DNA from 3 places in the Rhizobium sp. BT03 genome. Region 3 is predicted to be linked to each of the others. Evidence: predicted binding sites of a transcription regulator. Region 3 holds the regulator's gene; each other region holds the start of a gene.
The links. Region 3 encodes HrcA, which represses chaperone genes, less so after heat shock. Its sites were predicted from a motif close to GTTAGCACTCNCNNNNNGNGAGTGCTAAC; they were not measured.
Positions count from the first base shown of each region.

Region 1 (9,686 bases), 940 kb from region 3:
TTCTCCGGCCTGCTGTTTGGTCACGACACGTCGGCAGCCGAGGAAATCCAGCACAGAGCCAAAGGCGCCAAGGTCGTGAAGGCCTTCAATACCATCTTTGCCGAGCTGTTTGCGGCTTCCCCAAAGCACAGCTCCACCATACCGGTCTTCCTGGCCGGGGACGACGATGCTGTCGAAACCGCCGCAGCGCTGGTGACGGACGCCGGCTTTGCTGTCGAGAAAACCGGCTCGCTCGATGCCGCTCGCCTGCTCGAACCCTTGGGGATGCTGAATATCCGCCTTGGTTACGGCCTGGGTCGCGGTACCGGGATCGCCCCGAAATGGGTCGCCATCGACGGCTGAGATCACGGCTGGTCTCCGCCCATGCGGGGCCAGTCATTCCTGCTTCCTGATTGAACGGCTGACCGAGTCGCTGAAAGCGATCGCCTAAATCAATGAACTGCCAAACCATATCGGCTAGACCTGTTCCTGACTTGAGACGGCGGTTGAAAGATCGTGGCGTCGTTCGAAGCCTGGGCAAACCTCTGTCGTCTGATTGGCTTCGCCATCGACAAACAGCGCGGCCTCGCCGCGGAAGATCGCGCCCTCTCCAGGCTGCGCCGGCGGCCTCTTTAGATCGTCAATGCACTGAGATAAGCGGATCGCCATCTGCCGCCTCCCGCGACGCGCGAGGACGCGTGCTGTCGTTGGCGACCTTCCTGTGCCCGTCGGCTGCGGCCTCGCGGATTTTCTGGAAGCGGTTGTCGCCAGCGTCTTCTGCGGCTGGCTGCGGGTCGCTCTTTTTTTCGAAACGGATCATCGATCATTCCTGCGTCAACAGAGGGAGCGCCCCGCACAGGTGGCGGAGCGCTCTCGAAAACAGTGTCAGGCGGCAAGCGTGGTGGCGCAGGCTTGAACACTCCGGCTGTCGGGTGAGGTCTGCCCAGGCATGGTGGCCCAGCCGCCGGCCTCAACGAACTGACGCTGCTTGTAGCCGTCGGCAATCGCCTTGAACTCGGTAAGCTTGGCGGCCGCATCCGGCGCTGCTTTGAACCGCTCGACGCAAATGGCCGACGCTAGATCTCCGCGTGCAACGTCGCCGGCGGCGGCTGCCGCTTTGCTTGACGTGCCGCCTGTTACCCAACCGCCCCAGCTGAAGCCGATAATCATCGTGGCGATCGCCGTGACGACGCAGGCCCAGACGAGAAGCGTCTTGGATGGCTGGTAACTGTCGAAACGCTGGGTGATCGATGTTTTACTGCTGCTCTGCACGGACATTGGAATTCTCCCTGTCTGTTGTTCAAGTTGCGCCGTCCGGCGACGCCGGACCGGTTCAGGCTGTTCTCAGTATCCCATATCGCCCATGCCGCCATTTCCGGCTGCAGGGGCGGAGTCTCTTGCGGGAATGTCGGCGATCATCACCTCGGCGGTGATCAGCAGCGCCGCAATCGAACCGGCGTCCTGCAGAGCAGTGCGCACGACCTTGGCAGGATCGACGATGCCGGCCTCGATCATATCGACATAGGTCTCCGTTTGGGCGTCGAAGCCCTGATTGTCATTATTACTGCCCGCGAGTTTGCCGACGACGATTGAGCCCTCGAACCCGGCATTGTCGGCGATCTGTCGGATCGGGGCTTCGAGCGCCCTGAGCACGATCGAGATGCCCGCCGTCACGTCGGCGTTCTCCCCGGTCAGGCCCGTGAGGGCCGACTTGGCGCGCAACAATGCCACGCCACCGCCGGGCACGATGCCCTCTTCGACCGCCGCACGGGTGGCGTTCAGCGCATCGTCGATGCGGTCCTTCTTTTCCTTGACCTCCGTCTCGGTCGCGCCGCCGACGCGGATGACCGCGACGCCGCCGGCGAGTTTCGCCAAGCGCTCCTGCAGCTTTTCCCTGTCATAATCGGAAGTGGTCTCCTCGATCTGCGCCTTGATCTGCTGGATACGCGCCTGGATGGCCGCTTTCTCGCCGGAGCCGTCGATGATCGTTGTGCTGTCTTTCTCGATCAGCACGCGCTTGGCGTGGCCGAGCATATCGAGCGTGACGTTGTCGAGCTTGATGCCGAGATCCTCGGAAATCATCTGGCCCGCCGTGAGCACGGCAATGTCTTCCAGCATTGCCTTACGGCGATCACCGAAACCCGGCGCCTTGACGGCTGCGACCTTCAGGCCGCCGCGCAGCTTGTTGACGACAAGCGTCGCCAGCGCTTCACCCTCGACGTCCTCCGAGATGAGGAGCAGCGGTTTGCCGGTCTGTACAACCGCTTCCAGGATCGGCAACATCGCCTGCAGGCTGCCGAGTTTCTTCTCGTGAATGAGGATATAGGGATCCTCCAGTTCCACGCGCATCTTCTCGGCATTGGTGACGAAATATGGCGAGAGATAGCCGCGGTCGAACTGCATACCCTCGACGACATCGAGTTCGGTCTCGGCGGTTCGTGCCTCTTCGACCGTTATGACGCCCTCATTGCCGACCTTGTCCATCGCCTTGGCGATCATCTCGCCGATGGCGGCGTCGCCATTGGCGGCAATGGTGCCGACCTGGGCGATCTCGCCTGACGACTTGACCTTCATCGCCCGCGCCTTGATTTCCTTGACGACGGCGATAACGCCGAGATCGATGCCGCGCCTCAGATCCATCGGGTTCATCCCGGCAGCGACGAGCTTTGCGCCTTCGCGGAAAATGGAGGCGGCGAGAACAGTTGCCGTCGTCGTGCCGTCGCCGGCAAGATCATTGGTCTTCGAAGCCACCTCGCGCACCATTTGCGCGCCCATGTTCTCGAACTTGTCGGCGAGCTCGATCTCCTTGGCGACGCTAACGCCGTCTTTGGTGATGCGCGGTGCGCCATAGGCCTTGTCGATGACGACGTTGCGGCCCTTCGGGCCAAGCGTCACCTTGACGGCGTTGTTGAGCAATTCGACGCCGCGCAGCAGGCGGTCGCGCGCGTCGGTGGAGAACCTGATTTCCTTGGCAGACATGATATTTCTTCCCAGTTCGGTCTTGAGATGCTGGTCACAAATTCGACGCTCAGGCGGCTTTGTCGGCAGCCGCTTGGGTCTTTTCGACGATGCCCATGATGTCGGTCTCCTTCATGATCAGAAGGGTTTCGCCATCGATCGTGACCTCTGTCCCCGACCATTTTCCAAACAGGATGAGATCACCGACCTTGACATCAAGCGGGACCAGATTGCCGCTTTTGTCGCGGAGACCCGGGCCGACTGCGACCACTTCGCCTTGCTGGGGCTTCTCCTTGGCGGTGTCTGGAATGATGATCCCGCCCTTGGATTTGACATCGCCTTCCGCACGTCGAATGACGACGCGGTCGTGAAGTGAACGGAATTTCATAGAGGTCTTTCTGCTGCCGGCGCGTAGGGCGGCTGCAACTCATAAATACCACTCGTGGCACTCGATTGATAGGAGTGCCAAGAAATATTATTCACGCAGGAATTTTTTTGAGATATCCAGGAAATCAATCCGACCGAATATTTTGTAATAATCGGGAAGTGAATAGAATTTTTTGCGCCATCGCGTCCGATTTTATTTGAATGAACAAAGAGTTAATTTGGCGTTTTTCATAGATAAATCAGATTTCATCTTGATTTAAACGCAATCGAGGCGCAATGATAGGTCTCGTCGATTTAGCCGACCTGGCTTCGCGGTGTCAGAGACCTACGACCCGCCATCACCACTGAATTCTCGACAGCGATCCATAACGTCGTTCCGGCGTTGAGTTCGCCTGTTCCGATCCGGAATGAGCTTGGCGCTGACCGCGGATGTACCGGCAGCCTCGAGTTCGTCGGGTTCGGATCTCAATGATACAGGAAACATATCGGTGTATCCTGCGGAGGCCTGAGCCGTGACAAGTCGCACCACACAAACCGTCGTCCGCTTTTCATCCCCATTCCGCCTGCCCGGTTTCGACAGAGCGCAGCCAGCCGGAGAATACCGCGTCGATTATGACGAGGAATTGATCGATGGCGTCTCCAGGCTTGCCTGGCGACGGGTCGGCGCCTTCATCCACCTGCCGGCGATAGCCGCCCAGAGTTCGACGCAGCAAATGATGCCTATCCACTTGTCAGATCTCGAAACCGTGCTCGAAAAGGACCAAAAACCGTCATGACCGCTACGCGCATCCCGCAACGCAATGGACGCTCCATCCGGCGCAAGGCAGCAACACATATCTTCACGGTGGGGCAGACCGTCCGGGTGAAGGACGGGTTCTTCGTCGTTCCCTCCAAGCTCCCCGAAACATACCGTGTTACCGCCACGCTGCCTCTCAGAGGAAATGTGCTGCAATACCGCATCCGCAGTGACGATGAACGTCATGAGCGGGTCGTGACGGAAGATAGCCTGGAATCGGTAAACCTATCGCCCGCCGGCAGCGGCGCAACACTGATCGAGAGGACGTTTGGCCAAGGCCGCGGCCCGAATGACGAAAGGTTGACATCGTGAACAGCCATGGAGACGAAGCCGAACGAAGACGGAATGCCTTTGCCGTCCACACATGGGAAGCGCCCGGCCGCTACTCCATGGAGACCAAACACGACGGCCGGATCGAATCCGCCCGTTCGTGGACCGTCTATCGTGTTTCTGCAAGCGTTCCCGTGCACGCCGGCCATACGGAAGCCGGGGAAGACATGATGTCCTTCAATTTCCTCAACATAGGATATCGGAAGGAATGGCTCAGGCTGTCGGGCACCGCTCGGAGTGCTCGGAAGAGCCCGCCGGTCCAACCATGGCGCTAGCTTTTCTGAACCTAAGCCGTAGCTTCGATCCGGCGAGAAATGCTGTGCGCTTCGTGGGCCATGACGGCATGTTCCAGGTGTTGTTCTTCATCGAGGTTGGCGCGCTGGCGAAATCCGACGCCGCATTGCAAGGAACCGAGCCTTCGGTAACGAGGTGGCTATCCTCCTTCGACGCCCTGCGCAACTCCATTCAGGAGGTGGCGCACAAAGCCTACTCCTACCGCCGCCGCGCCTTTTATACTCTAACTGCGGCGGATTTCCGCTAGACGGATCCGGACGCGCGAGAACGCTCCATGTTGATCCGTTACGGCTATGAAATGACGCTGACCTGCCCGCAGCCGACCGCATTGGTATGTCTGTTGTCGGTGCATGAGGATCGTGCGGCCGACATCAGAGTTCCGGAAACGGTATTCACCACGCCCAATGTTCCCACTTCGACCTATCGCGACCTCTTCGGCAACCGCTGCCTTCGGCTGGTTGCCCCGACGGGCGACCTGACCATATGGGGCGATGCGACGATCGAAGACGACGGCAAACCGGACAGGTCGCTGCCAGGCGCCAGGGAACTCCCAGTTTCGGAGTTGCCAGACGATTGCCTCGTCTACCTGATGGGCAGCCGCTATTGCGAAACGGATCGTCTCAGTCAGATTGCGTGGGATATGTTCGGCACCGTCGCACCCGGCTGGAGCCGCGTTCAGGCGATCTGCGACTTCGTTCACGGCCATATCCAATTCGACTACATGCAGGCGCGATCGACGCGGACAGCCTTCGAGGCGTTCCACGAACGCGTCGGCGTCTGTCGCGACTTTGCGCATCTGGCGGTGGCGTTGTGCCGTTGCCTCAACATTCCTGCCCGATATATCAATGGTCATCTCGGCGACATCGGCATTCCCGTCGTTGATCCAATGGACTTCAGCGCCTGGATCGAGGTCTTCCTTGACGGTGCATGGCATGCATTCGATCCGCGCAACAACACACCGCGGATCGGTCGCATCGTCGTCGCCCGCGGGCGCGACGCTGCCGACATACCGCTCATCAATTCCTTCGGACCGCATGTGCTGAAGGCGTTTCGAGTCTGGACCTATGAGATGACGGACCTGCAGCAGATGCAAAGCGTCTCCGAGGGCGCTGTTTAGAACGGATGCGGCAGCAGCCTCACCGCCCCCGAGCCGGACTCTGCCCTCCCCAAAACCACGTGACAGCGGCTGGGCAGAATCACCGGCCATGAATGAGCAGGTAAGCTGCGATGACGATGCAAGCCCATTCGTTGACTCGGGACGGCGGTTGAAAGATGTTGGCATCGTGCCATCTTGGGGATGAGCAATCCTTCGGGGATTGGCGAAAAAGGGAGGGAGTTTTGCGGCCCATGTTCGATCATGTCTCCATCGGCGTCAAAGACCTCGAAAGAGCCCGCCATTTCTATGATGCGGCGCTGGCGCCGCTCGGATATGAGCGCCTGTCCAATTCCGACACCATGATCGGCTATGGCCCGGAACGGGTCGGGCTCTGGGTGATGCAGGTCGAGCAGCCGGTTCTTGCCGATCTGCGATCCGGGCTGCATTTCTGCTTCGTCGCGCCTGATGAAGCCGCCGTCGATGCCTTTCACGCGGCAGCCGTCGCCTCCGGCGGCACTGATAATGGCGAACCCGGCATTCGGCCGGATTACGGGCAGTTCTATTATGCAGCCTTCATCATCGACCCGGACGGCTATCGCCTCGAAGCCTATTTCCACAAAGGCGAGCTGTAACAGGCTCTAACTTTTTTACGCCGCAGCTCTCGATATCGAGACGCGGCAGCCGGAGGCTGCGAGCGCCTCGCCGGCGACGTCGAGGAACAGGCGGCGGAACCAGCGCGCCCGGCCGTCGGCCTGGTCGACCCGGCGATAGAGCATGGTCACCGGATCGGCCGGCAGCGGAAGCGGCGGCGCCGAGATCGTCAGCCCGTGCAACTGCGCCATGCAGCGGCCGATCGATTCCGGCACGACTGAGATGGCGGGCATCGCCCGCAGCGCCGTCGGCAGCGCGGAAAAGCGCGGCACCGTCGCCACCACACGCCTGATATGGCCGGTGCGGCTCAGCGCGGTGTCGATGCCGGTCGAGGCATTACCTTCGAACGAGACGGTGAGATGGGCGACAGCGGCGAAATCCTCGAGGCTCAGCGGCGCCTTCAGCTTGAGTTGAACCTCGTCGTAAATGCAGATCGAGGCCTGGTTGAACAGCGGCGCGCGGATGTGCCAGGAGGCCGGTTCGTCATGCACGGAAACACTGAAGTCGAAGACGCCCTCGTCCAGCCGGCGGGCGGCATCGCGCTTTTCCGAAGCGATGCCGATCAGCCGGGCGCCGGGCGAAAACTGGAGCAGGCGGGCGGCAAGCGGGCCGAAGAAGGCGGATTCGAGATTATCGCACATGCCGATGCGGAACTCGCCCTGCCAGCTCGCCGGATCGAATTCCGCCTGCGGGCGGATGGCGCGCTCGATGCCCGACAGCGCATCCTCGATCGCCGGGGCAATCGAAAGGGCGCGCGGCGTCGGCTGCAGGCCGCGGCCGACGCGCACGAACAATTCGTCATCCAGCGCCTCGCGCAGGCGTCGCAAAGCGGCCGACAGGCCCGGCTGGCCGAGCAGCAGCCGTTCGGCGGCGCGGCTGACATTGCGCTCCTGCATCAGCACCGAGAAGGCCAGCAGCAGGTTCAGGTCGATTTTGCGAAGCGTGGCATCATTCATCATCGTGAGTAATACCTGGCATGGCTACTATCAATTTGCAATAGGACAGGAAGCTGTACATTTTCTCGTTCCCTGCCGTCCGCGCACCCTCCCTCGACGAGGCGGCAGCAAAGAAGGAACGATTTCGATGACACTTTCCAAATCGAAAAGCGGAGCGGGGCTGGCGTTGCTGCTGCTCTGTGCCGCCAACTTTCTCGACGCCATGGACGTCTCGACCATCGGGGTCGCGCTTCCCGCCATCCAGGCCGAACTCGGCATGGAGGCGACATCGCTGCAATGGGCCGTCAGCGCCTATGTGCTCGGCTATGGCGGCTTTCTGCTGCTCGGCGGCCGGGTCGCCGACGTCTTCGGCCACCGGCGCGTCTTCCTCTGGTCGCTGGCGATCTTTGCCGCCGCCAGCATCGCCGGCGGCTTCGTCGATAGCGGCCCGACGCTGATCGCCGCCCGCCTGATCAAGGGCATTGCCGCCGCCTTCACGGCGCCTGCCGCCCTTGCGCTGCTGCTCTCGGTCTTCGGCGAGGGAAGCGCGCGGGCGAAAGCACTCGGCGTCTTCGCCTCCACCGGCGCCACCGGCTTCGTGCTCGGCATGGTGCTCGGCGGTGCCGCGACGATCTTCAGCTGGCGGGCGACGCTGGTGATGGGCGCCCCCGTCGCCATCCTGACGCTCCTTCTTGCGCCGCTGGCGCTGCCGGCCGATCCCAAAAGGGCCGGGCCGCGCCCAAGCTTCGATTGGGCCGGCGCCCTGACGATCACCCCCGGGCTGCTGCTCTTCGTCTTCGGCATCACCAATGCCGCGGCGGCCGGCTGGCAGGCTTTTGCGACCTGGGGCTCGCTCTCGGCGTCGCTGGCGCTGATCCTGCTCTTTCTTCTGGTCGAGGCACGCCATGCCGATCCGATGGTGCCGCTCGGCATGTTCCGCCGGGCGAAACTCCGGCACGCCAATGCGATCGCCGCCCTCTTCCAGGGCGCCTATGTCGGCTTCCAGTTCCTGGCGACGCTCTATTATCAGAACGTCATCGGCTGGTCGGCCTTCACCACCGGCTTCTGCTTTGCGCTTGGCGGCGTCTTCGTGATGTTCCTGGCGCCGCGTTTTGCCAGCCTCGCACAGAATCGCGGCGCCACCGGCCTGATGGCGGCGGGCGTCGGCCTGCAGGCCTTCAGCTATATCTTCTGGGTGACCGCGCTCGGGCACGTCCACCCGATCCTGCTCGTGCTGTTCTCGCAGATCCCGCTCGGCCTCGGTTACGCCATGACCTACCCTTCGGTGCAGGTCGCAGCCCTTTCCGATGTGGAGGATGACAAGTCGGGGCTTGCCTCCGGACTGTTGTTCGCCGCCTTTCAGATCGGCGGCGGCATCGTGCTTGCGGCCACCTCCGCGGTGTTCGGCGCCGCACCGCATTTCGGCTGGGACCCCTATGTCGCCGGCATCGCCTTCGTGGCGCTGCTTGCGATCGCGATTACCCTGCTTGCAGCCGCCGGCCCGCGGACATCGGCCGCCCGCACGTCAGCCTATCAGGCGGCGGAATGACGCTTGCGGCCCGCGCCCGAACCGGCGCGGGCCTTTTATAAGATAAAACGAATATTAGCGACAGAATCCCATTGCCTTGCCCCGGCGAAAGGAGCATGGTCTCGCCTTCGGCAGCCATTGTACGGGCGCTGCCGACTGATGGTTTTCATACCCTCGCCCCGACGAAAGGAGGATCTATGTCTTCCACCTCCGAAAAGCCGCATCTGACATCGGCCGATCTCGACATGCTCCAGGGCGTGCTCGACGACGCCGGCTACGACGCCAGAATCCTGATCGATGACCAACGCGTGTTCAACGTCGCGGCCGTGTTGCTGATCAGGCTGTTCCAGGAGGGCGTCACCTCGCCGGCCATGCTCTCAAAGGCTCTCGAATACCATTTCGGCAAGCCGAAGGAACCGCCAAAACCGATCACCCCCATCTTCAACCGATATGCGATACAGGGATTGCCGCGCGAAAGACGGGCCGCTGGCTGATGCGCTGCGCATCTTTCAGATTCGCCAAAGGAGCCAATCACTTTGAAGCTGCGGAAAACCCTGTGTCTCTGTATCGGCGTCGCAGTGGCGGGTTATCTTGGATGGGTGCAGTTCGGCGCTTATCAGCAACGGCAGCATGCCAAGGATCTTGCTGCGATTGACAGGGAGCGCCGGGTGGCGCTCCTCGAAGCGGACGGCTGCCAGGCAAGGGTGGACCTGCTTCTCACGATGACCGACC
Region 1 covers NZ_CP125640.1:1,298,039-1,307,724, forward strand. Annotated here, with positions in the region: gene QMO80_RS06415 (NADPH-dependent F420 reductase) at 1-342, shown strand, start outside; gene QMO80_RS06420 (hypothetical protein) at 457-648, opposite strand; gene QMO80_RS06425 (hypothetical protein) at 620-799, opposite strand; gene QMO80_RS06430 (hypothetical protein) at 865-1,257, opposite strand; gene groL (chaperonin GroEL) at 1,324-2,958, opposite strand; gene groES (co-chaperone GroES) at 3,008-3,325, opposite strand; gene QMO80_RS06445 (hypothetical protein) at 3,837-4,100, shown strand; gene QMO80_RS06450 (hypothetical protein) at 4,097-4,432, shown strand; gene QMO80_RS33020 (hypothetical protein) at 4,429-4,725, shown strand; gene QMO80_RS06455 (DUF1488 domain-containing protein) at 4,716-4,991, shown strand; gene QMO80_RS06460 (transglutaminase family protein) at 5,019-5,861, shown strand; gene QMO80_RS06465 (VOC family protein) at 6,092-6,472, shown strand; gene QMO80_RS06470 (LysR family transcriptional regulator) at 6,488-7,450, opposite strand; gene QMO80_RS06475 (MFS transporter) at 7,575-8,975, shown strand; gene QMO80_RS06480 (hypothetical protein) at 9,071-9,448, shown strand; gene QMO80_RS06485 (hypothetical protein) at 9,497-9,686, shown strand, end outside.
Region 1: a site for HrcA is predicted at 3,379-3,407, ahead of groES (co-chaperone GroES). Genes of this name have one in related genera too.

Region 2 (9,686 bases), 470 kb from region 3:
AGCTTCCGGTCGAGTTCGCCGAGCGGCGCCACACCCGACAGCAGCGTCCTCGCCTCCTCCTCGTCGCGCTTGATCTGGGCGACGAGCGGATCGAGGCCGTCGAATTTCAGCTCGGGCCTGAGATAACCGAAGAAGGAGACGGCGCAGCGCTGGCCGTAGAGATCGCCGCTGAAATCGAAAAGATAGGTTTCGAGCAGCGGCGCACCGTTTTCCGTCACCGTCGGGCGGCGGCCGTAGCTCGCGACGGCGTCGTGCAGCGTGCCCTCCTGGCGGCGGAAGCGGACGGCGTAGATGCCGGCGGCGAGTTCCACCTCCGGCGGCAGGCGCATGTTGGCAGTGGGAAAGCCGAGCTGCCGGCCGAGCTTCTCGCCGTCGATCACCTCGGCCTCGACCGTATAGCGGTAGCCGAGCATGCCGGCGACTTCGCTGACGCTGCCTTCCTTCAACAGCGCGCGGATATGGCTCGAAGAGACGACATCGGCGTTTTCGTCGCGGAAGGCATCGATCAGGGTGACGCCGAAACCATAGGTCTGGCCGGCATTCATCAGGAAGGCCGGACCGCCCTCGCGGCCGCGGCCGAAATGGAAGTCGAAGCCGGTGACGACCTCGGAGGCCCCGAGCCAGTCCTTGAGGATCGAATGGATGAAATCATCGGCCGAGCGCTGCGAGAACTCGTAATCGAAGGGATATTCGATGACCGCGTTGAAGCCCAGCGTTTCCAGGATGCGGGCCTTCAGCGGCGCGGGCGTCAGGCGGAAGACCGGGGTCTCGGGCCGGAAGACCGTGCGCGGATGCGGCTCGAAGGTCAGCACCAACGCGGGGATGCCGCGCGCCTTGGAGATTTCGAGCGCGCGGCTGAGCACCGACTGGTGGCCCCGATGCACGCCGTCGAAATTGCCGATGGCGATGACGCCGCCCTTGAGATGGGCGGGCAAGGGTTCCCGGGTTTCATTGCGGTGGAAGACGGTCATCGGCTGGCTTCTCTTTATGCGAGGCGTGGCATCCACCACTTCGGCGCGGCTTTTTCCCGATCGAGATAGGCGTTGAGGATCGCCTCGTCGGTCTCGCCGTTCAAGGTGTATTCCTTGGCGTGGATACCGCCGCTGATGTAAAGAAGGTCGAGGCCGTAATTCAAGGCGCCGCGCACATCGGTCGGCATGCCGTCGCCGATTGCCAGCACCCGCTCGGTGGGGAAATCGCCGCGAAGCTCGCGGGCCGCGGCGAGCGTCGCCTCATAGATCGGCCGGTGTGGCTTGCCGGCGATGCGGGTTTTGCCACCGAGCTGCTCGTAATAGGCGGCCATGGCGCCGGCGCAGGGGATGATGCGATGGCCGCGCTCGACGACGAGGTCGGGGTTGGCGCAGATCATCGGCACCTCGCGGGATTTGAATTCCAGAAGCATGTCGGTGTAATCTTCCGGCTTCTCGGTCTCGTCGTCGAAAAAGCCGGTGCAGACGAGCGATTGCGCTTCGCCTGATGGCACCCGCTCGACGCCGATGCCTTCGAGAAGCGCCTTGTCGCGCTCGGGGCCGAGCAGAAAGACCGTCTTCGGCCCTTCGGCGATCAGCCGGCGCGTGACGTCGCCTGAGGTGACGATACGGTCATAGGCGCTGTCGGGAACGCCGATCTGACGCAATTGCTCGACCACCTGCCAGGAAAGACGCGGCGAATTGGTGATCAGGACGACGGCGACGCCGCTTGCGCGCGCCGCTTCAAGGGCAGCAGCGGCCTTCGGAAACGGCTCGACGCCGTTGTGAACGACGCCCCAGACATCGCAGAGCACCACGTCATAATGACCTGTTATCTCCGAGAAGTTTTCTATCCGCCTGGCCATTCCGATTTCCCGATTTGCTTCAGTCACCGGTGACATTGCAAAGGCGCAAGGCGATGGCAAGGCATTTTCTTCGCGGCCGGCCCGTGGCAGCGGGTTTCGGCGGCAATCTCAGCAATTCTCCGGCCTCTTCACAATTCCGGCACAAAAATTCGTGATTGCTCTCATTGACTCCTCTTGGAGCCATCCCTAAATGCTCGTCGCTAGCACTCGCCGCAAGGGAGTGCTAACATCTATCCATGTGGGCCGCTCCGGCCCGCGAATGTCATTCGATCGAGGGATTAGACAATGGCAAGCACCAACTTCCGCCCCCTTCACGACCGCGTCGTTGTTCGCCGCGTTGAGTCCGAAGCCAAGACCAAGGGTGGCATCATCATTCCCGATACCGCCAAGGAAAAGCCGCAGGAAGGCGAAATCGTCGCCGTCGGTTCCGGCGCTCGTGACGAGTCCGGCAAGGTCGTCGCACTCGACGTCAAGGCTGGCGACCGCATCCTGTTCGGCAAGTGGTCCGGCACCGAAGTCAAGATCGACGGCGAAGACCTTCTGATCATGAAGGAAGCCGACATTATGGGCATCATCGGCTGATCAGCCGCTGGCCTTTCCGACGTAGCCGACGGGTCCCAAAACCCGGACACTCGAATTGAGGAGTTTCAATCATGGCATCTAAAGAAATCAAGTTTGGTCGTACCGCGCGCGAAAAGATGCTGCGTGGCGTCGACATTCTCGCCGATGCAGTCAAGGTAACGCTCGGCCCGAAGGGCCGTAACGTCATCATCGACAAGTCCTTCGGCGCTCCGCGCATCACCAAGGACGGCGTTTCCGTCGCCAAGGAAATCGAACTCGAAGACAAGTTCGAAAACATGGGCGCCCAGATGGTCCGCGAAGTTGCTTCGAAGACCAACGACATCGCCGGCGACGGCACCACGACTGCAACCGTTCTTGCCCAGGCGATCGTTCGCGAAGGCAACAAGGCCGTTGCAGCCGGCATGAACCCGATGGACCTGAAGCGCGGTATCGACCTCGCTGTCGCTGACGTCGTGAAGGATCTCCAGGCCAAGGCCAAGAAGATCTCCACCTCTGAAGAAGTTGCACAGGTCGGCACGATCTCGGCAAACGGCGACAAGCAGGTCGGTCTCGACATTGCTGAAGCCATGCAGAAGGTCGGCAACGAAGGCGTCATCACGGTTGAAGAAGCCAAGACCGCCGAAACCGAACTCGAAGTCGTCGAAGGCATGCAGTTCGACCGCGGCTACCTCAGCCCCTACTTCGTGACCAACCCGGAAAAGATGATCGCCGACCTCGAAGACGTCTTCATTCTCCTTCACGAGAAGAAGCTCTCGAACCTTCAGTCGATGCTTCCGGTTCTCGAAGCTGTCGTCCAGACCGGCAAGCCGCTCCTGATCATCGCTGAAGACGTCGAAGGCGAAGCTCTTGCTACGCTCGTCGTCAACAAGCTGCGCGGCGGTCTCAAGATCGCTGCCGTCAAGGCTCCTGGCTTCGGCGACCGCCGCAAGGCCATGCTCGAAGACATCGCCATCCTGACCGGCGGCACCGTGATCTCCGAAGACCTCGGCATCAAGCTCGAGAGCGTCACGCTCGACATGCTCGGCCGTGCGAAGAAGGTTTCGATCTCCAAGGAAAACACCACGATCGTCGACGGTTCGGGCGCCAAGTCCGACATCGAAGGCCGTGTTGCCCAGATCAAGGCCCAGATCGAAGAAACCACCTCCGACTACGACCGCGAGAAGCTGCAGGAACGCCTTGCCAAGCTCGCTGGCGGCGTTGCCGTCATCCGCGTCGGCGGCTCGACTGAAGTCGAAGTGAAGGAAAAGAAGGACCGCATCGACGACGCCCTCAATGCGACGCGCGCTGCCGTTCAGGAAGGCATCGTCCCCGGCGGCGGTATCGCTCTGCTGCGCTCCTCCACGAAGATCACCGTCAAGGGTGCAAACGACGACCAGGAAGCCGGCATCAACATCGTTCGCCGCGCCCTGCAGTCGCTGGTTCGCCAGATCGCTGAAAACGCAGGCGACGAAGCCTCGATCGTTGTCGGCAAGGTCTTGGACAAGAATGAAGACAACTACGGCTACAACGCCCAGACGTCCGAATTCGGCGACATGATCTCCATGGGTATCGTCGACCCGCTCAAGGTCGTTCGCACCGCGCTGCAGAACGCTGCTTCTGTCGCATCGCTGCTGATCACCACCGAAGCCATGATCGCCGAACTGCCGAAGAAGGATGCCCCTGCCGGCATGCCTGGCGGCATGGGCGGCATGGGCGGAATGGACATGATGTGATAGGTGAAAGGCCTTTCACAGCATCGTTCATGAATCCGCCCATCATCTAAGATGGTTCAGCGCGTCAAGCGCGCTGAACTGGCGGAATGGACATGATGTGATAGGCCAAAGCCGTGACTGACATCCATTCCGGCATCCGGAATAGGAAGGGCGGCCCTCGGGTCGCCCTTTTCTTTTGCGCTCAAAGCGATTCGGTCCGTTGCGCGCAATTTTATGGCGCGTTGCCGGCTCCTGCCCCGGAAGCTTGCGCGAAGCTTGCCTTGCCGCGCTTTTTCGGGCCGCCGGTCTCCGCGGGAAGTTGCATCGTTGCGGCACCATTCCCCCCCTCATATCGCGCGGAACCGCATCCAAAACCCGCAAAATTGATGTGTCGGCGCGGCTTTCCCGCTGGATAATGCGAGAATGGCGGCATCCCAGGAAAAACTCCGATCCGAACACCCCTTAAAAAGCCGTTGCCGTTTGTTCAAAAGCTCCTATAAATCCGCGCTGCAATTGAAGCGCGCCTACTAAACGGGCGCGAAAGACAATCCTTGACGTTCCGCGGGCCCGATGGCCGTGGCAACGATTGCCTGCAAAAGCACGGGCATCATGCCTGCTGCTGCGTGATCCTGTTTTTGTGTTTACCGAGCGTGCGGCGGAGGAGCTGCATGCAAACGGGGGAACGCCTTGTTTAAGATCGCCAAAGCCAATGCAGCCGTACCTTTGACACCCGGCTCGCTGGAGCACCACAATCAAAATGACGAGATGGTGGCTCAGTTTTCGATTTCCGAAACCTGGACCGGAGATTTGTCGAGCGGCATGCTCCGCCTCGGCGAATGGAGCGCGATGCTGCACGGCCTTTCCGCACGGGACTGCGGGCTCTTGAGCCTGATCCGCTGCTATGACAGCAAGGACCGCGCCCATGTCCTGGAGCTGTTCGAGCAGGCGGCCACGCTCTGCTCCTCCTTCTGTTTTTCGACGACGATCATCATGCCGAACGGCCTGCGCCAGCCGCTCTTCTGCATGGGCGAGTCGAACGGGCTCGAGGAAAAGTACAGCGGCAGCATGGTCGGCGTCTTTATCTTTCCGCGCTTCAAGCTTGAGGGTGCACGCCAGGTCACAAGCCGGCTATAGAGGCTGGAACTGCCCCTCACCCTAACCCTCTCCCCGTTTTACAGGGAGGGGACGTGCCCTGCGAGAGGTTTGTGGGGAACGGAGAGCTTGCGGCTAGCTTCCTTCGCCCCGTTTACGGGGAGAAGGTGGCGGCAGCCGGATGAGGGGCCGGCATCGGCGATCTCCTGGCGGTCAGCTATTCGGGCTTGACCGGAATGTTCAGCCCCGTCTGGCTGGCCGGGCGGGCGATGCAGCGCTGCAGCCAGTCCATGACGGCGGGGAATTTTGCATAGTCGAGAAGCTCGCGGCCGCCATAGAAGATGTCGGCGCCGCGAACCCAGGTGAAGGTGGTGATGTCGGCAATCGTATATTGATCGCCCATGATCCACTGCCGGCCCTTCAGCCGGTCGTCGAGCACGCCGAGCAGCCGCTTGGATTCATCGCGATAGCGATCCACCGGATAGGAATTGTTGGCGACCTTGTCGGCGGCGAATTTGTGGAAATGTCCGAACTGGCCGAACATCGGGCCGATGCCGGCCATCTGGAAGAACACCCATTGAATGCATTCGTAGCGGCCGGCGGCATCCTCAGGAATGAGCCTGCCGGTCTTTTCCGCGAGATAAAGCAGGATGGCGCCGGATTCGAAAAGGCCGATCGGCTTCCCGCCCGGGCCGTTCGGATCGATGATCGCCGGAATGCGGCCGTTCGGGTTGAGAGATTCGAATTCCGGCGATTTCTGCTCGTTGGCGGCGAAGGAAATATAGTGCGGCTCATAGGCGAGCCCGAGCTCTTCGAGCGCGACGGACACTTTCAAGCCGTTCGGCGTCTGCAGAGAGTAGAGCTGGATGATGTCGGAATTTCTAGCCGGCCAGCGCGCCGTGATCGGAAATGCGGACAGATCTGCCATCGGATTCTCCTTGTTATCAGCCGACCATAAGAGACCGGGCGCGCCAAAGGCAAGCGGCGGCCGGCAGCGCATCGTTCCATATTATTGAACGAACTGTCCGCATCTGTTTATCTTTCCATAACGCGGGAAAAGAGCGACATAGGAGGCATCCGAGGTCCACACGGTGCCGGGGCACCAAGATCTCCAGAGCCATTCAACGGAGGCAGCATCCATGTCGAACGCCATTATCCTGATTGCCCGCATTCTTCTTTCCTTCATGTTCATCCTTTCCGGCTTCATGAAGCTCACCGATCCTGCCGGTACTGCGGGCATGATCGCTGGTGCCGGCCTGCCGGCAGCAACCCTGTTGGCCTATGTCGCAGGTCTTTTCGAACTGCTGGCCGGCCTTGCGGTTCTCACAGGTTTCCAGGTGCGCATCGCCGGCTGGCTGCTCGCCGCCTTCTGTGTCTTCACGGGCGTTGCCTTCCACCTGCCCTACGCAAGCGGCACGGAACTCGTGAACATTCTCAATCAGATCATGGTCATGAAGAACATCACGCTGGCCGGCGCGTACATTCTGCTCGCCACCGTCGGTGCCGGTGCCTATTCGATTGACGCCCGCCGCGGCGCCTATGCGGCCGCCTGATCCAGCAGACATCCTCCCAAACATGCAAAACCCGCCGTCTTCCGACGGCGGGTTTTTGCTTGTGGCCTGATGGCCGAAATCAGAGGGCGGCGCGCACCGCTTCGATAATCGCCTGCACGACGGGTTCGTCGGCATGGCTCTCCTTGCGGGCGCGCACCAGGCAGGCCTGCGAATGCAGGATGACGCCGTCCTGGAGCACCTTCAGATGGTTGGCACGCAGGGTCGAGCCGGTGGAGGTGATGTCGACGATGATATCGGCCGAGCCGGAGGCCGGCGCCCCCTCGGTGGCGCCGAGGCTCTCGACGATGCGATAGAGCTGGATGCCGTGCTGGCTCGAAAAGAACTGCTGAGTCAGCCGCCAATATTTGGTGGCGATGGCGAGGCGCCGGCCGTGCCGGGCGCGGAAATCGGCGGCGACGTCGCCGAGATCGGCCATGGTCTCGACATCCAGCCAGATCTCCGGCACGGCGACGACGACATCGGCATGGCCGAAACCGAGGCGGGCGCAGAATTCGACGCGCTTGTCGACCTCGGCAAAACCTTCCCGCATCAGATCCTCGCCGGTGACGCCGAAATCGACGGTGCCGTTGCCGAGTTCCCGGGAAATCTCGGAAGCCGAAAGGAAGGCCACCTCGACATCGTCCCAGCCTTCAACGCGGCCGCGATAGGAGCGGTCGTTGCCGACGGCCGTGATCGTCATGCCGGCCCGCTCGAAGATCGCCGAAGCGTCGTCCTTCATCCGGCCTTTGGAAGGAAGCGCGATGGTGATGGTCATGCGGCTGCCCTTTCGGTTTCGATGCGGTCGAGCCAGAAGGAGAAGCCGACGGCCGGAATGCGGTCGGTTGCGCCGAGGAAAGTCAGGAGCTTATCGAAGCGGCCGCCGCCGGCCAGAACCGCGCTCGAGCCCTCCGCCGTCACCTCGAAGACGAGACCGGTGTAATAATCGAGCGGCCGGCCGAAGGCGGCGCGATAATCCAGGCAGGACAGATCGACGCCGGCATCAGCAAGGGCGCCGACGCGACCGTTGAAACGGGAGAGTGCATTGCCGAGCTTCAGGCCGGCAGCATCGGCAAAACCAGCGAGCGCCGCCGACGCGTTGACGAGCGGCACGTGCAGCGACAGGAACTCTTCCAGCACATGGAAGGCCGCATCGTCGAGACGCGTCTCGGACAGGATGAGCTTTTCCTTGAGCCGCCGGGCAATCTCCAGCGGCGAGCGGCTGGCATTGGTGGAATAACCCGTCGCCTGCATTTCTTGCTCAAGATGGGCGACCAGCGCCTGCTCGTCGCCTAAGGCAACAAGCCTCGCGATATCGTCGTCGAGGCCGGTGACGAATTGCGGGCTGACCAGGCCGGCCAGCAGCGCTTCCAGCTGCGTCATGTTGCCGAAGGCATGGATCAGACGCTTCTGCCAGCCGAGCGGCAGGCCGAGCGCCTGGACGACCGCTTCGAACACCGCCTGGTCGCCCAGCGTCACCGACAGGCGCCGGCCGGGCAGCAGGCGCGCAAGAATGGCGGTGGCGTCACCGATGGCGCGGGCGTCGGCGCTCGGTATGTTGATATCGCCGAGATCCTCTATGCCTGCCTGATAGAATTCGTTGGCGCCGTCGCGGCGCTGGCGGAAGACTTCGCCGAGATAGGCATAACGCTTCGGCGTGCCGGTCGCCGTCTCGATGTGGCGCAGACAGACGGGGATGGTGAACTCAGGACGCAGGCAGAGGCTGGCGCCGGTTTCGCTCTCGGTCATGAAGATGCGCCGGCGCAGATCCTCGCCGGCGATATCGAGAAACGGCTCGGCCGGCTGAATCACCGGCGTATCGATGCGCTCGGCATTGCGGGCGGTAAATTCGGCCAGCAGGTCGGCCGAGAATTCGGGGAGGTTGATCAGGGGCATAGGCTGAACTTCCCTCTTCTCCCCAGCGGGGAGAAGATGCCCGACAGGGCAGATGAGGGGGATGAGGAGTGTAAACGACGAACGTCCTGAGCGGCGAGCGAAGGACAGCTTCTGCCATGCCGCCCCCTCATCCGACCCTTCGGGCCACCTTCTCCCCGAGGGGAGAAGGGGAGATTCTGCTCAAACGTCGTCATCAGTGTCACCGGCTTGGGGCGGGATCATAGGGAACTTCGAGGCCGAGGGCAGCCCTCTTCCGATCCTCAGCCTGCGCCGCAAGGATCTCCCTCACCTTGGCGACCAAGTCGGCTTCCGGCACCGTTTCCTGTGCCACACGCGCTTCGCGCCAGCTGGCATTGTCCTCGATCTCGCCGGAGAGCCGCTTGCCCTCGATCAGATCCTTGATCTGCACCACGCCGGTTGCGCGTTCGTCGCCGCCCTGGATGATGGCGACGGGGCAGCCGCGGCGGTCGGCATATTTCAGCTGGTTACCGAATTTCTTCCAGTTGCCCTGGAACATCTCGGCGCGGATGCCTGCGGCGCGCAGCGCTTGCGTCATCTTCTGATAACGGCCCATCGCCTCGACATCACCGTCCATGACGGTCACCAGCACCGGCTCGATCACGTCGCTCGCGCCGAGCTTGCCGAGGTTCTTCAGCGCCGTCATCAGCCGGGAGACGCCGATCGAAAAGCCCGTCGCCGGCACCGGCTGGCCCATGAAACGGGAGACGAGGCCATCATAACGACCGCCGCCGGCGACCGAGCCGAAGACGACCTTCTCGCCCTTTTCGTTGGTGACGTCGAAGAGAAGCTCGGCCTCATAGACCGGGCCGGTATAATATTCGAGGCCGCGCACGACGGAGGGATCGATCTTGATGCGATCGGAGCCATAGCCGGCGCTCGCAACCAGCGCGCCGATAAAATTCAGTTCTTCGACGCCTTCGCCGCCCTTCGACGTTCCGGCAACGAGTTCGGCGAGTTGGGCAGCACTTTCGGCATAATCCTTGATGCCGACGAAGAACAGCACCTTGTCGATCTGCGCCT
Region 2 covers NZ_CP125640.1:1,766,815-1,776,500, forward strand. Annotated here, with positions in the region: gene QMO80_RS08735 (bifunctional riboflavin kinase/FAD synthetase) at 1-971, opposite strand, end outside; gene QMO80_RS08740 (TIGR01459 family HAD-type hydrolase) at 986-1,834, opposite strand; gene groES (co-chaperone GroES) at 2,120-2,416, shown strand; gene groL (chaperonin GroEL) at 2,488-4,128, shown strand; gene QMO80_RS08755 (hypothetical protein) at 4,795-5,241, shown strand; gene QMO80_RS08760 (glutathione binding-like protein) at 5,417-6,127, opposite strand; gene QMO80_RS08765 (DoxX family protein) at 6,339-6,752, shown strand; gene hisG (ATP phosphoribosyltransferase) at 6,832-7,527, opposite strand; gene QMO80_RS08775 (ATP phosphoribosyltransferase regulatory subunit) at 7,524-8,699, opposite strand; gene hisS (histidine--tRNA ligase) at 8,845-9,686, opposite strand, start outside.
Region 2: a site for HrcA is predicted at 2,034-2,062, ahead of groES (co-chaperone GroES). Genes of this name have one in related genera too.

Region 3 (9,686 bases):
CTCAGGCGAGCCCCGCCGGGTGCGCATCGAGGATATCCAGCGCATCGTCGCCAGGCACTACAATGTCTCGCGCCAGGAACTGGTTTCGAACCGCCGCACCCGCGTCATCGTCAAGCCGCGCCAGATCGCCATGTATCTGTCGAAGACGCTGACGCCGCGCTCCTTCCCCGAGATTGGCCGCCGTTTCGGCGGGCGCGATCACACGACCGTGCTGCACGCCGTGCGCAAGATCGAAGAGCTGATATCAGGAGACACCAAGCTGTCGCACGAAGTCGAGCTCCTGAAGCGGCTGATCAACGAATAATCACCCAATTTTCGGAAAACTTAGACGGCTGGAAGCGATTCCGGCCGTTTTGCTTTATGAGCGTTTTATTCTATACCTCCGGCCATCCCGCGCATGTCCGATTTGGAGCGGCATGCGTCGGACAAGACTGAAGCGCCGAGAGGGCGCATGGGAGGATAATGAATGAGTTTTAGAAAGATCGCCGTTCTCGGCCTCGGCAAGGTCGGACGGCTGGCGGCCACGCTGTTGCATGAAGGCGGTTTCGAGGTCATCGGCGTCGATGCGCAGCTGCCGTTGAGCGACGTCCCCTTCAAGTGCCGCGCCGGCGATATTGCCGACGTCCAAGTGGTCGGCGAGCTGCTGTCGAATGTCGAGGCGGTGCTCTCCTGCCTTCCTTACCATCTGAACATCGAATTGGCGCGCGCCGCCCATCTCGCCGGCATTCATTATTTCGACCTGACCGAAGACGTTCCCACCACCAATTTCATCATCGAACTGTCCAAGACCGCCCGCGGCCTGATGGCGCCGCAATGCGGCCTGGCGCCGGGTTTCGTCGGCATCGTCGGGTCAAGCCTTGCCGACGGCTTCGAGCGCTGCCGCTCGATCCGCATGCGCGTCGGCGCCCTGCCGCAGCATCCGACGGGCCTTCTCGGCTACGCCTTCAACTGGTCGCCTGAAGGGGTCGTCAACGAATATCTGAACGATTGCGAGGTCATCGAGGGTGGGGTGCGCAAGCTCGTCTCGCCGATGGAATGGCACGAGACCGTCTATGTCGGCGGCGTCAAGCTCGAAGCCTTCACCACCTCGGGCGGCCTTGGCACCATGTGCGACACCATGCTCGGCAAGATCGACAATCTCGACTACAAGACCATGCGTTATCCCGGTCACATGGAGCTGATGAACTTCTTCTTCCACGAGCTCTTGATGCGCGACAAGCGCAAGCTCGCCGGCGAGATCCTGACCAATGCCAAGCCGCCTGTCGAAGACGATGTCGTCTATGTCCATGTCGCCGCCGAGGGCACGGAGAACGGCAGCTTGCGCCGCAAGGAATTCGTGCGCGCCTATTATCCGATCGAGATTGCCGGTGCACGCCGCACGGCGATCGCCTGGACGACGTCGGCCTCCGTCGTCGCCGTCATCGAAATGGTCCGCGACGGGTTGTTGCCGGCCACCGGCTTCCTGCACCAGGAGCATATTCCGTTGGAGATGTTCCTGAAGACGCCGACCGGCAGCCTGTTCAAGGCCGGCGCCACCAGCCACAGGTGAGAATGGTTTCCGGCGCGGATGGCGATATCGTTGCCGCGCTGGAAACAATCCGTTGTCCTGATGTCAGCAGGCGAGGTCGGCGACGACGGAATCGAGGATCAGCATGCCGGAGGGCGTGCAGCGCAGGCGCGAATTGCCGATCCGCTCGATGAATTTGTGTTCGAGCAGGAATTCTTCGCGCTTCGGGTCGAGCTCGCGGCCGGAAAGCTGCTGCCAGCGGGCAAGATCGACGCCTTCCCGGAGCCGCAGTCCCATCAGCAGCAATTCGTCGGACTGTTCCTCGTAGCCGAGCCGCTCCTCGTCGAGAATGCCATGGCCGTCGCGCTCGACCATATCGAGCCAGGCTTCCGGCTTGCGCTCGGTCGCCGTCGCGATCTTCTCCGGGCCGCGCGTCAGCCGGCCATGCGCGCCGGGGCCGATGCCGGCATAATCGCCGTAACGCCAGTAGGTCAGGTTATGCCGGCTTTCCGCACCCGGCCGGGCATGGTTGGAAACCTCATAGGCGGGCATGCCCTCGCGCGCGGTGATCTCCTGCGTCGCCTCGTAGAGCACGGCCGATTGCTCGCCATCCGGCACGATCAGCTTGCCTGATTTGTGCAGGCCGTAGAAGGGCGTGCCTTCCTCGATTGTCAGCTGATAGAGCGAAAGATGGTCGACCGCGTAGGAGATCGCCTCCTTAAGCTCCTTTTCCCATTCCTCGACCGTCTGGTCCGGCCGGGCATAGATGAGATCGAAGGACATGCGTGGAAAAATGTCACGCGCCAGCCGGATCGCCTTCAGCGCGTCGGCGACATCATGCAGCCGGCCGAGGAATTTCAGATCCCGGTCGTTCAACGCCTGCACGCCGAGCGACACGCGGTTGACGCCGGCCGCCCGGTAGCCGCGGAAGCGCTCGGCCTCGACGCTCGAAGGATTGGCCTCCATGGTGATCTCGATACCATCGGGCACGTGCCAGTGCCGCGCAATGCCGTCGAGAATTGAAGACACCGTTTCCGGCTTCATCAGCGAGGGCGTGCCGCCGCCGAGGAAGATGCTCGTCACCGTCTTCGGCCCGCTCATCGCCCGGATCGCCGCCATCTCCTTCAGGAAGGCTGCCGTAAAGCGTTCCTGATCCACCGGCTGGTGGCGCACATGGCTGTTGAAATCGCAATAGGGACACTTCGCCGCGCAGAAGGGCCAATGGACATAGACGCCGAAGCCGGGCTCGCCGGTATCGGGCAGCAGCGCCGCGTCGCGCGAGGGGCTTGGCGTGTCGAAATTGTCCACGTGGCGACCTTATGCCTCCAGGCAGGTTTCGACAAAGAGTTTGAAGGCGCGGGCCCGGTGCGACAGCGCCTGCGGCTTGCCGATGTTCCAGCCGTGTTTTTCCTCGCCGCTCATCTCGCCGAAGGTGACGCCGTAACCCTCGGGCTGGAAGACCGGATCATAGCCGAAGCCCTGGGTGCCGCGCGGCGGCCAGACCACATTGCCTTCCACTTCGCCGCGGAAGAGCTCGGTATGGCCGTCCGGCCAGGCGAGGCAGAGCACGCTGACGAAACGCGCGGTGCGCTGGTCAGGCTTGGTCGCGCCGGCATCCTGCAGCGCCTTTTCCACCTTCGCCATCGCCATGTCGAAATCGCGCGTGCCGTCCGATGTCTCTGCCCAATTGGCGGTGTAGACGCCGGGATCGCCGTCAAGCGCGTCGACCACCAGTCCGGAATCGTCCGAAAGCGCCGGCATGCCGGCTGATTTGGCGGAGGCTATCGCCTTGATCGTCGCATTCTCCTCAAAGCTCGTGCCGGTTTCGTCGGGCTCGACGAAGTTCAGCTCGGCGGCCGATTTGGCGGTGAAGCCGAGCGGCCCGATCAATTCCTGGATCTCGCGGATCTTGCCGGCATTGTGGCTGGCGACGACGATGGTCTTCGTTTCGAGCTTGCGCATTCAGATATCCTGTTCGATGCCCCAGATTTTAGCCTCCGCGCATTCCAGGCTGTTACCCTCAGGGTCGCGGAAATAGATCGAGCGGCCGCCATTCGGCCAATGCACCTCGGATTCGATCGCCACGCCGGCCGCTCTCAGCCGCTCGGCCATCGCATCGATATTGCGGCCGGAGACCCTGAAGCAGGCATGGCCCGCTCCTGATGTGCCGTGCGGCGGCACCTGCAGGGCGCCTGGCGCCGGCGGTTTGACCGTTTCCTCGGGATTGAAGATCAACAGAACGCCGGGGCCGCAGCGGAAGAAGACATGCCGGTTGGCGGCGCGGGTGATCTTTTCGAGCCCGAGAACGCTCTCGTAGAACGCCTCGGCCTCATCGAGATCGCGCGCATAGAGCGCCGTTTCCAACATGCCTTCCAGCATGGGGTTCATCCCGCAATTGCCTGTTTCTGCAGGGCGACGAGTTCGCCGATGCCGTTCTTGGCAAGACCCATCAGCGAGGTGAATTCCTCTTCGGAAAACGGCGTGCCTTCGGCCGTGCCCTGGATCTCGACGATGCCGCCGGCACCGGTCATGACGAAATTGGCGTCGGTCTCGGCCGAGGAATCCTCGAGATAATCGAGGTCGATCACCGGTTGGCTGGCGAAAACACCGCAGGAAATGGCGGCGACATGATCCTTCAGGACCCGGTCGACCTTGATCATGTTGCGGCTTTCCATCCATTTCAGGCAGTCGTAAAGCGCGATCCAGCCGCCGGTGATCGACGCGGTCCGCGTGCCGCCATCGGCCTGGATGACATCGCAATCAAGGGTGATCTGCCGTTCGCCGAGCGCCTGCAGGTCGACGACGGCGCGCAGCGACCGGCCGATCAGCCGCTGGATCTCCTGGGTGCGGCCGCCCTGCTTGCCGGCGGCCGCCTCACGCTTCATGCGCTCGCCGGTCGCCCGCGGCAGCATGCCGTATTCGGCCGTGACCCAGCCCTTGCCGGTATTGCGCAGCCATGGCGGCGTCTTTTCTTCGAGGCTGGCCGTGCAGAGCACATGCGTATCGCCGAATTTCACCAGGCAGGAGCCTTCCGCATGCTTGGAAAAATTGCGCTCGAACGAGACCTTGCGCATCTGGTCGATTTTTCTGCCTGAAGGCCGCATTCTTATCTCCTGGGGTTTGTTGACCGCTTCTACGATTGGCGGCGCCCATTTGCAAATTCCCTTTTGCCACGGCTGCGAGTTTGACTTACTTTTCGGGAAGTATCATCAGCGCGGGTTCGTAAGCTTCATGGGCATCAGGTCGACATCGGTTTCGGATGCCGTTGCTGCGCTGGACGAGCGCTCCAGGGAAATTTTTCGCCGTATCGTCGAAGGCTATCTGGAGAGCGGCGAGCCGCTCGGTTCGCGCAACCTGTCCCGGCTGCTGCCGATGTCGCTGTCGCCGGCCTCGGTGCGCAACGTCATGAGCGATCTCGAAGATCTCGGCCTGATCTATTCGCCGCATATCAGCGCCGGCCGGCTGCCGACCCAGATCGGCTTGCGCTTCTTCGTCGATGCCTTCATGCAGGTCGGCGACCTCTCGGCCGAGGATCGCGCCAGCATCGACCGCCAGGTGCGGGCCGAAAGCGGCGGCAATCCGGTGGAATCGATGATGAACGAGGCCAGCCGCATGCTGTCGGGCATTTCGCGCGGCGCCGGCCTGGTCATAACCTCGAAAAGCGATCCGGTGCTCAAACATGTCGAGTTCATCCGGCTGGAGCCGACAAAGGCGCTGGCCGTGCTCGTCGGCGATCACGATCAGGTGGAAAACCGCATCATCGAACTGCCGGCGGGCGTCACCTCCTCGCAGCTGACCGAGGCGGCGAATTTTCTCAATGCCCACATGTCCGGCCAGACCCTGCCGGAGCTGCGCAAACAACTAAGCCAGCTGAAGGATGATGTCCGTCACGAGCTCGACGCCCTATCGCGTGATCTCGTCGAGCGCGGCATCGCCGTCTGGGCCGGCAGCCCGGACGAGGGCAAGCCGGCGCAGCTGATCATCCGCGGCCGCGCCAACCTGCTCGAAGGCCTTGCCGGCGCCGAGGATCTCGACCGGCTGCGCCTGCTGTTCGACGATCTCGAAAAGAAGGACAGCCTGATCGAGATCCTCAACCTCGCCGAAACCGGTTCGGGCGTGCGCATTTTCATCGGCTCGGAAAACAAGCTCTTCTCGCTGTCCGGCTCGTCGCTCATCGTCGCGCCCTATCGTGACGATGACGATCGAATCGTCGGCGCCGTCGGCGTCATCGGCCCGACGCGGCTCAATTATTCCCGCATCGTGCCGATGGTTGATTACACCGCCCAGCTCGTCTCCCGGCTTTCGCGCAATCCGCATTGACGCCACTTTGACGAAGACCGCGGAATTTTCGCTTCTTTGTCACGCAGACTTGATTTTTTTCGGTCAAACCTCGATATCGGGCGCATCTGAAGACACCAACCGGAGACCGTCATGACCGATGACACGACGAAAAACGGACCTGACGCAACTGCGGCCGATGCCGCAGCCGACGCTGCCGCCTACGTCGAGAATGATACCGTGCAGGAAGAGACCGCCCAGCCAGACCCGCTCGAGCTTCTGAAAGCCGAAAACAGCGAGCTGCGCGACCGCTATCTGCGCCTTGCCGCCGAAATGGACAATCTGCGCCGCCGCACCGAGCGTGAGGTCAAGGACGCCAAGTCCTATTCCGTCGCCGGTTTTGCGCGTGACATGCTCGCCGTCTCGGACAATCTGCGCCGGGCGCTGGATGCCATCTCTCCGGAGGCCAAGGATGCGGCCGATGCCGGCCTGACGACGCTGATCGAGGGTGTGGAGATGACCGAGCGCGCCATGCTCTCGGCGCTCGAGCGTCACGGCGTTCGCAAACTGGAACCGGTCGGCCAGAAGTTCGATCCGAATTTCCATCAGGCGATGTTCGAAGTGCCGAACCCTGATGTGCCGAACAACACGGTCGTCCAGGTCGTGCAGGCAGGTTTTTCCATCGGCGAGCGCGTGCTGCGCCCGGCCATGGTCGGCGTCGCCAAGGGCGGCCCGAAGGCCGAAGCCGAAACCAATTCGGTCTTCGACGAGAAAGACGCCTGAACCGCTCCTTCTCCCCCATGGAGAAGGATGCTGAAATCAGATGCGGGCGAAGCGTTCGATCAAAAGATCGAAGAAACCGTCCGCATCGACCTGGCGCATGACTTTCGCATTGCGCGGGCGCTCGGTGACATGCCACCAGTCGACAACAGTCATGCCGACGGTGAGTTCGGACCGGACCTCGATCTCGACATTGCAGTCCCGGCCTTCGAAAAGCTCCGGCTTCAGCAGGTAGGCGACGACTGTCGGGTCATGCAGCGGCCCGCCGTCCGAGCCGTATTTCTCGATATCGAAGCGCTCGAAAAATTCCAGCATCTCGACCATCGCCTTTGCCGGCGCGGTGCCGATCTCGGCCATGCGCTTCACCCGGTCCTTGCGGGTCAGCAATTGGTGCGTCACGTCAAGCGGCATCATCACGATCGGCACGCCTGAGCGGAAGACGATATCGGCGGCCTCGGGGTCGACATAGATATTGAATTCGGCAGCCGGCGTGATGTTGCCGCCTTCGAAAAAGCCGCCGCCCATCATCACCAGTTCGCGGATGCGCGGGGCAATATCGGGCGCCTTCTGCAGGGCCAGGCCGATATTGGTCAGCGGCCCGAGCGTGCAGAGCGTCACGGTGCCTTCGCCCTCGCGCCGCAGCGTCTCGATGATGAAATCGACGGCATGGCCTTGCTGCAGCGCCATCGTCGGCTCGCTGAGCTCAGGACCGTCGAGACCGGTCTTGCCGTGCACATGTTCGGCAGTCACCAGCTTGCGGGCGATCGGCGCGTCGGCGCCGGCGAAAACCTTCGTCTCCGTCCGGCCGCAGAGCTCGCAGACGATGCGGGCATTGCGGCTGGTCAGCGCAAGCGGCACATTGCCGGCGACCGTGGTGATCCCCAGAACCTCCAGCTCGTCGGGGCTGCCGAAGGCCAGCATGATGGCGGCCGCGTCGTCCTGGCCGGGATCCGTGTCGATGATGATCTTTCTTGCGCTTGCCATCCGATGCACCGTTTTCTTCATTTCTCGTCGCAAATCGGCACATTGCGCGCCGGCACGTTTTGATGCGAGGCAGCAGGCGCTTTGTCAAGCAGCCCCCGGCCGCCACCTTAAAATTGCGGGGTGGCGCCGAGACGTCGCCCGCGTCTTGCAGCGCCGGGGTGCTGTCCCCATATTAGCGGCATCCGGATGCTGCCCTTAAGGTCCGGGATGGTCGCTTGCATCAAGGACTTGAAAAGAGATGAGCCGCATTACCCCTTTCGCCAGCCCGCTGCTTCTGGGCTTCGATGCCATGGAAAAGACGCTGGAGCGCATTTCCAAGGCGAGCGACGGATATCCGCCTTACAATATCGAACGCATCGGCGCCGATAGCGGCGCGCCGGAACGTCTGCGCATCACGCTCGCTGTCGCCGGCTTCGGCGAGGAGGAACTCGATGTTTCCATCGAGGAGAACCAGCTTCTGATTCGCGGCCGCCAGGTCGAGCAGGGAGAACGGGACTATCTCTATCGCGGCATCGCCGCCCGCCAGTTCCAGCGCACCTTCGTTCTTGCCGACGGCATGCAGGTGCTCGGCGCCGGTCTGAAGAACGGTCTGCTCTCCGTCGATCTAATTCGACCCGAGCCGGCGCGCATGGTCAAGAAAATTAACATTTCGGTCTCACAGTAGCACAACGGTTTGTCGAACCGTTGGTCCCTTCTTCCGGAGGAACAGGAATGTTGATGAAAGAAGCCACGTCTCACTTGACCAAATCCGAGCTTGCCCACATCGGCAGCGGCGAGGTCGCCTATATCAGAAAAATGCGCACCGAAGAGGTCGCCAAGTGCTTTCCCGAGGCCCCGGATATCGATCCGAACGTCGATCTCTGGGCACTCTTCGGCGCCGACGGCACGCCGATCCTCTTGACGGACAACCGCTCCAGCACCTTCTTCAAGGCTGCCGAAGATGAACTGAAGACGGTCAGCCTGCACTGACCGTCAGACAGCGCCTGCCGCGTTTCGCCGCTGTTGCGGTGCGTGGTCATTCTATTCGATTTGGCTGCGCTCGCGGCTGATGTGGCGCCTTCAGGGCTACGGCAGCGATGCTGCTTTGGGACTAACTGATCGTCGTTGACGCTGTGCCGTGGAGCCCCTCATCCGACCCTGCGGGCCGCCTTCTCCCCGCTGGGGAGAAGAGGGGAGAATGCCGTTTCGGCATCGATCCTATTGAACGGAGTGCCTTTGAGCAGGTGGGTTCATTTGGGCTGTGTCGGCGCACCTTGCTCCCTCTTCTCCCCAGCGGGGAGAAGGTGGCCCGCAGGGTCGGATGAGGGGGCCGCACGGCACGCCCTTTAACTGCTTCCGGTTCGCGCCGACGAACATTGCGTTGCGTTCACCGACGTTCCCTAAAACTCAGACTTTCCTAAACGTCAGATAGGCCGAGGACCGGCCTTCACGGCGCGCCTTGGCCTCGTAGCGCGTGCTCGGCCAGCCCTCATAGGGCGTCAGCCAATCCGCCGCATTGTCGGCCATCCAGTCGAAGCCGCCGTGGTCGCGGCATTTGATGAGCGTCCAGTTGACATAGGTGTCGATATCGGAGGCGAAGCAGAACCGGCCGCCGGGTTTCAGCACGCGGTGGAAGCGGTCGAGATTGGTCTTCGAGACGAAGCGCCGTTTCCAGTGCTTCCGCTTCGGCCAGGGGTCGGGATAGAGCAGGTCGATCTGGTCGAGCGACGCGTCCGGCAGCCAGTCGAGCAGCTGCGTCGCGTCGTCATTATAGACGCGGATATTGCGCGCCCCCGTCTCGCCGATGCGCGACAGCAGCTTCTGCATCGAATTGACGAAAGGTTCGACGCCGATAAAGCCGGTGGACGGTCTCTCCAGGGCGCGGTGGATCAGATGTTCGCCGCCGCCGAAACCGATTTCCAGCCGCAATCTCTCGACAGGAACTGGAAAGAGAGATGTCAGCGGCTCCGGTGGAGCCGCTGAGAGATCGATAAGGAATGCCGGCAGCAGACTGTTCAGCGTCTCGGCCTGGTGTTCACGCAGGGCCTTGCCCTTGCGGCGACCGAAAAAGGCTTCGGTCGCCCGGCCGCGGCGTTCCATATCCGTCATGCTTTATCTCAGGCCTTCAGGCTTTCCTTGAGCGCCTTCACCAGATCGG
Region 3 covers NZ_CP125640.1:2,239,831-2,249,516, reverse strand. Annotated here, with positions in the region: gene dnaA (chromosomal replication initiator protein DnaA) at 1-304, shown strand, start outside; gene QMO80_RS11080 (saccharopine dehydrogenase family protein) at 467-1,549, shown strand; gene hemW (radical SAM family heme chaperone HemW) at 1,613-2,815, opposite strand; gene rdgB (RdgB/HAM1 family non-canonical purine NTP pyrophosphatase) at 2,825-3,469, opposite strand; gene QMO80_RS11065 (VOC family protein) at 3,470-3,895, opposite strand; gene rph (ribonuclease PH) at 3,892-4,611, opposite strand; gene hrcA (heat-inducible transcriptional repressor HrcA) at 4,739-5,827, shown strand; gene grpE (nucleotide exchange factor GrpE) at 5,939-6,568, shown strand; gene QMO80_RS11045 (nucleoside hydrolase) at 6,605-7,549, opposite strand; gene QMO80_RS11040 (Hsp20 family protein) at 7,788-8,213, shown strand; gene QMO80_RS11035 (DUF1150 family protein) at 8,261-8,518, shown strand; gene QMO80_RS11030 (tRNA (guanosine(46)-N(7))-methyltransferase TrmB) at 8,936-9,637, opposite strand; gene metK (methionine adenosyltransferase) at 9,646-9,686, opposite strand, start outside.